DNA from 2 places in the Streptomyces sp. NPDC101191 genome. Region 1 is predicted to be linked to the other one. Evidence: riboswitches for the same ligand, from Rfam matches in the RefSeq annotation. Region 1 holds a riboswitch; the other holds the start of a gene.
The links. A riboswitch is a leader RNA that binds a small molecule or an ion and turns the genes downstream of it on or off. The one in region 1 is predicted to bind S-adenosylmethionine.
Positions count from the first base shown of each region.

Region 1 (4,204 bases):
CGGAATTCCGGGGCAAGTCGGGCCCGGCAAAACGCGCAGAAGGTACACAAGGCGCGGGCACTTTGGCTGCTTCTTGTCGCGCGGAGACGCATTCTCATATGCGCCTGGCATGAGCAGCGGAGGGGACTTCCCCAACTCTACCGCGCTCAACCATACAGAATTACCCCTTCCGCTTCTTCTGGCGGAAGGGGCAATTCAGGTATTGCGGATACCCGTGAGTACGGCCCTGCGGCCGCCGGCACGGTGCGCGACGGTCAGCCGCCGGCGACGGCCGGGATGATGGAGACGCCCGCGCCGTCCGGCGTCGCGGTCTCCAGGCCCTGCTCGAAGCGCACGTCGTCGTCGTTCACGTACACGTTGACGAAGCGGCGCAGCTTGCCCTGGTCGTCCAGGACGCGGGCCGCGATGCCCGTGTGGTTCTTCTCCAGGTCGGCGATGACCTCGGCGAGGGTCCCGCCCTCGGCGGGCACCTCGGACTGCCCGCCGGTGTAGGTGCGGAGGATGGTGGGGATGCGGACGTTCACGGCCATGGCTGTCTTCGTACCTCTCGGTTTCAGTGGGCCAGGCCCGCGTCGCGGAACGCGTCCAGGCTCGGGCGGATCGTGGCGGTCGCCTGCGAGGTCTCGGCCACGGCGTCCAGGGTCTTGAGGCCGTCGCCGGTGTTGAGGACCACCGTCGTCAGCGTGGGGTCGATCAGACCGTTCTCGACGAGCTTCCTCGTCACGCCGACGGTCACGCCGCCCGCGGTCTCGGCGAAGATGCCCTCGGTGCGGGCGAGGATCTTGATGGCGTCGACGACCTGCTCGTCGTTCACGTCCTCCACGGCACCGCCGGTGCGGCGGGCGATGTCGAGCACGTAGGGGCCGTCGGCCGGGTTGCCGATCGCCAGCGACTTGGCGATGGTGTTCGGCTTCTGCGGGCGGACCACGTCGTGACCGGCCTTGAAGGCGGCGGAGACCGGGGAGCAGCCCTCGGCCTGGGCGCCGAAGATCTTGTACGGCTTGTCCTCGACCAGGCCCAGCTTGATGAGCTCCTGCAGACCCTTGTCGATCTTCGTGAGCTGCGAGCCGGAGGCGATCGGGATGACGAGCTGGTCCGGGATGACCCAGCCGAGCTGCTCGCAGATCTCGTACGCGAGCGTCTTCGAGCCCTCGCCGTAGTACGGGCGGAGGTTGACGTTCACGAAGCCCCAGCCCTCGCCGAGCGGGTCGCCGATGAGCTCCGAGCAGAAGCGGTTGACGTCGTCGTAGTTGCCCTCGATGGCCACCAGGTCGCCGCCGTAGACACCGGCCATGACGACCTTGCCCTGCTCCAGGTCGTGCGGGATGAACACGCAGGAGCGGAAGCCGGCCCGGGCGGCGGCGGCGCCGACGGCGCCGGCCAGGTTGCCGGTGGACGAGCAGGACAGGGTGGTGAAGCCGAAGGCGCGGGCGGCCTCGATGGCCTGCGCGACGACCCGGTCCTTGAAGGAGTGGGTCGGGTTGCCGGAGTCGTCCTTGACGAAGAGCCTGCCGGGCTCGACGCCGATCTCGCGGGCGAGGTTGTCGGCCTGGACGAGCTTGGTCCACCCGGGGTTCAGGTTGGGCTTCTCGGCGACGTCGGCCGGGACGGGCAGCAGCGGGGCGTAGCGCCAGATGTTGGCGGGGCCGGCCTCGATCTGCTTGCGCAGGGCCTCGGGGTCACCGGTGGGCAGGTCGTAGGCGACCTCGAGCGGACCGAAACAGAGCTCACAGGCAAAGATCGGGCCGAGCGGGAAGGATTCACCGCATTCGCGACAGGAGAGTCCGGAAGCGGGACCGAGATCGACGGTGGTTCCGGGTGCGACGGTCTGTACAGCCATGGAGGCGAGGCCCTTTCTCCTCATCTTCCTCATGACGCATTTCGCCATGAGACGGATTTGGCACCTTCCCTAGCCGGGAGCCTCGCGCTGAAAGCTGCGCCCGTCAGGACTCCACCTGGGGTGGTGACCGTGAGACGGGTGGGCGAGTAACCGACTGGAGGGTTGCCGGGGCTTCAACGGGCCGTTTCCCTCTGCCCCTCTGGATGAGCGGTATTCGATTGTGAGACGCGGTCGGCACCCCGACATGCATCGGGCATCCGCGTTGTTCAAGACTGTAACCGAAGGCTTCCGAGGTGGAGACGGTCGTCCGATCCGCGAGATGGAGATCACGTTGCTGGAAGAAGTGGAGCGCTGGCTGACCCGGCGGTCCTGGTCCGTGGCCGACCGTCCGCTGGAGCGGATCCTCGCCGCCAAGCGGGGGACGAAGGTCAGCGTCGTCCTGCCCGCGCTGAACGAGGAGGCGACGGTCGGCGCGATCGTCTCCGTCATCCGCCACGAGCTGATGACCCCGGCGGTGCCGCTGGTGGACGAGCTGGTGGTGATCGACTCGGGCTCGACCGACCGTACGGCGGAGGTGGCCGCGGCGGCCGGCGCGCGGGTGGTGGCGCGCGACGAGATCCTGCCCCGCATACCGGCGGTGCCGGGCAAGGGCGAAGTCCTGTGGCGGTCACTGATGGTGACGAGCGGGGACGTCGTCTGCTTCGTGGACGCGGACCTGCGGGACTTCTCGGCGGACTTCGTCACCGGGATCGTGGGGCCGCTGCTCACCGATCCGGACGTCGACTTCGTGAAGGCCATGTACGACCGCCCGCTCGGCGCCGAGTTCGACGGGCTCACCTCGGGGAGGCCCCCCGGCCAGGGCGGCCGCGTGACGGAGCTGGTGGCCCGGCCGCTGCTCAATCTGCACTGGCCGCGGCTCGCCGGATTCGTCCAGCCGCTGGGCGGCGAGTACGCGGCCCGCCGCTCGCTGCTGGAGCGGCTCCCCTTCCCGGTCGGTTACGGAGTGGAGCTGGGCCTCCTCGTGGACGCGCTGCACACGGTCGGCCTGGACGCGCTCGCCCAGGTGGACGTGGGGGTGCGCAAGCACCGGCACCAGGACGGCCTGGCGCTCGGCCGGATGGCGGCGGCGATCTACCGGACGGCCCAGCTGCGCCTGTCACGGGGGCACCTGGTGCGGCCGCGGCTCACGCAGTTCGAGCGCGGCGAGGACGGCTTCACGCCGCACACGTACGCGGTGGACACGGAGGAGCGGCCCCCGATGGTGGAGATCGCGGAGTACGCGGAGCGCCGCGTGGCGTAACACCGGATAATGATCATTTCTGACTAGATTTCCGTTTCATGCGGTTCAGACCTGAAACGGGAATCCTGTTGGCGACGCTCGGCATGGCGGCCGGAGCGCTGACGCTCACCGGGGCCGCCGCGGCCGCCGCCGTCCCGGGCGGGGCCGTCCCGGGCGGGGCCGCGTGGGCCCCGCGGGCCGCCCATGAGACCACGCACGCGGGTGACGCCCTGGCCGGGAACCCGGCCGCCGTCGGCTCCGCGACACCCGGCCGGCCCGGCCCCGCCCCGGACCCGAAGCCGTCCCCGTCGGCCCCGTCCGTACCCCCGTCCTCGCAGCGCGCCCCGGCCGCCCCGAACAGCGGCCCGCACGCCGGTCCGCACGCCGGTCCGAATGCCGGTCCGAACGGCGACGGCCAAGGTGGGGTGACGGCGCATACGGGCGAGCGCGTGTGGCTGCTCGGCGGGCTGGGGCTCGCGCTGGCGGCGACGGGCGTGGTGGCCAGGGCGGCGATCAGGAGCCGCACGGAGAGCAGCCGCACGGAGCCCTGACCGGCGACCGCGCCCCGGGCGCGCCGACCCGCGCGCCGCACCAGGCCCTGATCCGGCCCCACCCGCCCCCGCCGGGCCCGTCTGGCGCGAATCCGTACGTCTCGAATCCGCACGTTTGAGCGTTTACCGGACGGGCTAGGTTCGCCATATGGCTTCTGTCCTCGTGGCATCGAACCGCGGCCCGGTCTCCTACACCGTGCGTGACGACGGCGCCCTGGAGACCCGGCGGGGCGGCGGCGGGCTCGTCTCGGGTCTCAGCGCCGTCGCGTCGGAGGGCGCTGCGGAGGACGGGCTCTGGGTGTGCGCGGCCCTGAGCGACGCCGACCGCGAGGCGGTGCGGCGCGGGGTGGCCGAGCCGGGCGTCCGGATGCTGGACATCGACCCGGAGGTGTACGCCGACGCGTACAACGGCATCGCGAACTCGGTGCTGTGGTTCCTCCACCACCATCTGTACGACATCCCGCGCGAGCCCGTCTTCGACGCGGCCTTCCGCCGCCGCTGGGAGTCGTACCGCGCCTACAACCGCGCCTTCGC
Region 1 is NZ_JBIWOU010000005.1:553,021-557,224, forward strand. It holds gene ACIRQF_RS22375 (MoaD/ThiS family protein) at 255-530, opposite strand; gene thrC (threonine synthase) at 554-1,864, opposite strand; SAM riboswitch class I at 1,858-2,050, opposite strand; gene ACIRQF_RS22385 (glucosyl-3-phosphoglycerate synthase) at 2,172-3,140, shown strand; gene ACIRQF_RS22390 (hypothetical protein) at 3,179-3,670, shown strand; gene ACIRQF_RS22395 (trehalose-6-phosphate synthase) at 3,819-4,204, shown strand, end outside.

Region 2 (4,204 bases), on a different contig from region 1:
CGCGCCTACTCCCAGCACGAGCTGGACGCGGCCTTCGCCATCGGCCTGGAGTCGTAGGGCAACCGCACGCACGGTGAAGCCGGCCTCCCCCGCGGGAGGCCGGCTTCACCCGTACGAGGGACAGATCAGCCGCGGTCCGGGACGCAGCGGCCGTCCTCGGTGCGGTAGTTCCAGCGGGCGCCTTCGCGGACCAGCTCCTTCACCGCGCCGACGAAGCGCTCCACGTGCTCGTCGGGCGTGCCGGCACCGAAGCTCACCCGGATCGCGTTCAGGGACCTCTCGCCGGGGGCCGCCTCGGGGGCGCCGCACTCGCCCGGGTCCTGCGGGTCGCTGCCGAGCAGGGTGCGCACCAGCGGGTGGGCGCAGAACAGGCCGTCGCGGACCCCGATGCCGTACTCGGCGGAGAGCGCGGCGGCGAAGTGGGAGCTGTTCCAGCCGTTCACGACGAAGGAGATGACGCCGACGCGCTCGGCGTCGTCACCGAAGAGGGAGAGCACCCGCACCTCGGGCACCTCGGCGAGGCCCTCGCGGACCGTGGCGATCAGGTGCCGCTCGCGGGCGACGAGCGAGTCGAAGCCGGCCTCGGTGAGCGCCTTGCAGGCGGAGGCGATGGCGTAGACGCCGATGACGTTGGGCGAGCCGGCCTCGTGCCGGGCCGCGGTGGTGTGCCACTCCACGTCCACACCGCCGTCGGCCCGGCGGGCCACCGTGCGGGAGGCTCCCCCGCCGGCGAGATAGGGCTCGGCGTCCTGGAGCCAGTCGGCGCGCCCCGCGAGTACGCCGGAGCCGAACGGGGCGTACAGCTTGTGACCCGAGAAGGCGACCCAGTCGACGTCCAACTCCCGTACGGACACCGGGTGGTGGGGCGCCAGCTGGGCGGCGTCCAGAACGATCCGCGCGCCGTGCGCGTGCGCTGCTGCGGCGAGTTCGCGCACCGGCCAGAGCTCGCCGGTGACGTTCGAGGCGCCGGTGACGCAGACCAGGGCGGGGCCGTGGGGGTCGCGGTCGGCGAGCGCGCGCTCCAGGGTCTCGACGGCCTGCCGCGGCGTGCGCGGCGCGTCGAGATAGGTGATCCGGGCGTCCCGCCAGGGCAGCAGGGAGGCGTGGTGCTCGGTCTCGAAGACGAAGACCTGGCAGTCGGCGGGGATCACCTGGGCGAGCAGGTTGAGCGAGTCGGTGGTGGAGCGGGTGAAGACGACCTGGTCACCGGGGCGGCAGTCGAGGAACTCGGCGACGGTGGTCCGGCTGTTCTCGAAGAGGTCGGTGGAGAGCTGGGAGAGGTACCCGGCGCCGCGGTGGACGCTGCCGTAGTAGGGGGCGTACGCGGCGACGTCGTCCCACACGCGCTGCAGGGCCGGCGCGCTGGCCGCGTAGTCGAGCGCCGCGTAGGTGACCTCGCCGCCGGTGACCAGCGGGACCGTGACGTCCCGGCCGAGGACCGGCAGCGGAGCGTCGCAGCAGGGGTCGGAGTCGGCGGAGGCGGAGGCGGCGGACGGGGCGGTGGCGACGGAGGCGGCGTTCGGGCGTGCGGACATGACGGTATCTCCCGGCATAAAAGGGGCGCGAAATGGCGTGACGAGGCCCGCGCGACGGCAGCGCGAAGAAGGGTGCCGCGTACGGGTGGTGATGGAGAAGGGGGCCGGAGGCCCTAACGCATTCGCTTGCTCACGAGACACTGCTCCCTAGAGGACCAAGGACCCCAGGGTTGTGCGCAGGGGTCCGCGCTTGCCGCAGGCTTCTGCTCGTACGGCCTGGTCTTCACCCGGGGCACCCCGCCACGGACGGAGGGTTGCCGGACAGCCAGCCGGGGCTTTGTCGCTGTCACTCATGACCTGGTACAGAACCTATGCCAGTCGATCACGACGACGCAACCCCGTCCCGGCATCCGGGACGGGGTCGCCATACGGCGTTCACACGGACCCTCAGGCGTTGCTGGCGGCCACCCACCGGTCCAGGGCCCGCCGTGCGGCGCCCGAGTCGATGGCCTCGGCGGCCTTCGCCATGCCCGCCCGCAGCTGCTCCGCCAGGGTGCCCTCGCCCGGCTCCAGGGCCGTCAGCGCCGCCGCCGAGTTGAGCAGCACCGCGTCCCGGACCGGTCCGGTCTCACCGGCGAGCAGCCGCCGGGCCACGTCCGCGTTGTACGAGGCGTCCGCGCCGCGCAGCGCCTCCACCGGGACCAGGTCGATGCCGACGTCCCTCGGGTCGAAGCGCTCCTCGCGGACGGTGCCGTCCCGGACCACCCAGACCGTCGAGGTGGCCGTGGTGGTGAGCTCGTCCAGGCCGTCGTCGCCGCGGAAGACCAGGGCGGAGGAGCCGCGCTCGGCGAGCACGCCCGCCATGATGGGGGCCATCCGGGCGTCGGCCACACCGGTCGCCTGGGCCCTGACCCGGGCCGGGTTGGTGAGCGGGCCCAGGAAGTTGAAGACGGTGCGCACGCCGAGCTGGCCGCGGGCGGCGGCCACGTGCCGCAGCGCCGGGTGGAACTTCACCGCGAAGCAGAAGGTGACGCCGGCCTCCTCGGCGACCTCGACCACCCGCCGGGGCGTCAGCTCCAGATTGACGCCGAGCTTCTCCAGGACGTCGGAGGCCCCGGAGGCGGAGGAGGCGGCCCGGTTGCCGTGCTTCACCACCTTCGCGCCGGTGCCGGCCACGACGATCGCGGACATGGTGGAGATGTTGACGGTCTTGGCGCCGTCGCCGCCGGTGCCGACGATGTCCACGCTCGGCCCGGGCACCTCGATCAGGTTGGCGTGCGCGTACATCGCCCGGACCAGACCCGTCAGCTCCTCGACGGTCTCGCCCTTGGCGCGCAGGGCGACCGCGAAGCCGGCGATCTGCGCGTCGGTCGCCTCGCCGCTCATGATGGTGTCCATCGCCCAGGCGGTGGCCTCGCTGCTGAGGTCCTGCCGGCCGAGGAGTGCGTTCAGGACGCCGGGCCAGGAGCGGCCCGCCGCGGTGTCGCCTCCAGCGGGGTTCACAGCGCTCATGGTCGCTCCTGAGGTGTACGTACGGACTGCAAGGGTTGCCTCCCACCCTATCGATCTCCGGGAACGGCAAAGAGCCCCGTCCATCGAATGGACGGGGCTCTCGCCGTGGCGACCTACTTCAGGAGGTCAGAGGTGATCAGTGGTGGCCGTGGCCGCTCTGGATCTCCTTGTACTCCTCGGAAGTGGGCTTGGCGACCTGGTTGTCGTCGCCGTAGTAGCCCTTGTTGAGCTTGACCCGGAGCTTCTCCATACGGCCGATCTTGCGCTCCACGCCGTTCTCGTCGACGGTCGGCGGCAGCTCGGCCGGCGCGTACTGCTCGTGCGCCGTGAGCTTGTACAGCTCGCCCTGGCTGAGCGGCTGGTGGACCTCGACGAACTCACCGTGCGGCAGGCGCTTGATGATGCCGGACTCGCGCCCGTGCAGCACCTTGTCCTTGTCCCGGCGCTGCAGGCCGAGGCAGATCCGCTTGGTGGCGATGAACGCGATGACCGGTCCGAGGAAGAAGAAGATCCGGACGAACCAGGTGATCGAGTTGAGCGACAGGTGGAAGTGCGTCGCCCAGAGGTCGTTTCCACCACCGACGAGCATGATCATGTACGCGGTGATCCAGGCGACACCGAAGGCGGTGCGCGTCGGAGCGTTGCGCGGGCGCTGCGCGATGTGGTGCTCGCGCTTGTCGCCGGTGATCCAGGACTCGATGAACGGGTAGACCGCGATCGCGGCGAGCACCGCCGGGAAGATCGCCAGCGGGATCATCACGCCGAGGACCAGCGTGTGGCCCCACAGGTTGATCTCCCAGCCCGGCATGACACGGATCAGACCCTCGGCGAAGCCCATGTACCAGTCGGGCTGGGCGCCGGTGGACACCTGGTCCGGGCGGTACGGGCCGATGGCCCAGATCGGGTTGATCGAGGCGATGGCCGCGACGACCGCGATGACACCGAAGACCAGGAAGAAGAAGCCTCCGGCCTTGGCCATGTACACGGGCAGCAGCGGCATGCCGACGACGTTCTTGTTCGTACGGCCGGGGCCCTCGAACTGCGTGTGCTTGTGGACGAACACCAGGATGAGGTGCGCGACCACGAGGCCGAGCATGATGCCCGGGAGCAGCAGCACGTGCGCCGAGTAGAACCGGGCCACGAAGTCGCCGCCGGGGAACTCGCCGCCGAACAGGAACATCGACAGGTAGGTGCCGACGACCGGGACGGACAGGATC
Region 2 is NZ_JBIWOU010000006.1:267,472-271,675, reverse strand. It holds gene ACIRQF_RS24270 (Lrp/AsnC family transcriptional regulator) at 1-57, shown strand, start outside; gene ACIRQF_RS24265 (aminotransferase class V-fold PLP-dependent enzyme) at 126-1,535, opposite strand; SAM riboswitch class IV at 1,717-1,833, opposite strand; gene trpD (anthranilate phosphoribosyltransferase) at 1,923-2,987, opposite strand; gene ACIRQF_RS24255 (cytochrome bc complex cytochrome b subunit) at 3,124-4,204, opposite strand, start outside.
Region 2: another riboswitch for S-adenosylmethionine. It lies ahead of ACIRQF_RS24265 (aminotransferase class V-fold PLP-dependent enzyme); the one in region 1 lies ahead of thrC (threonine synthase).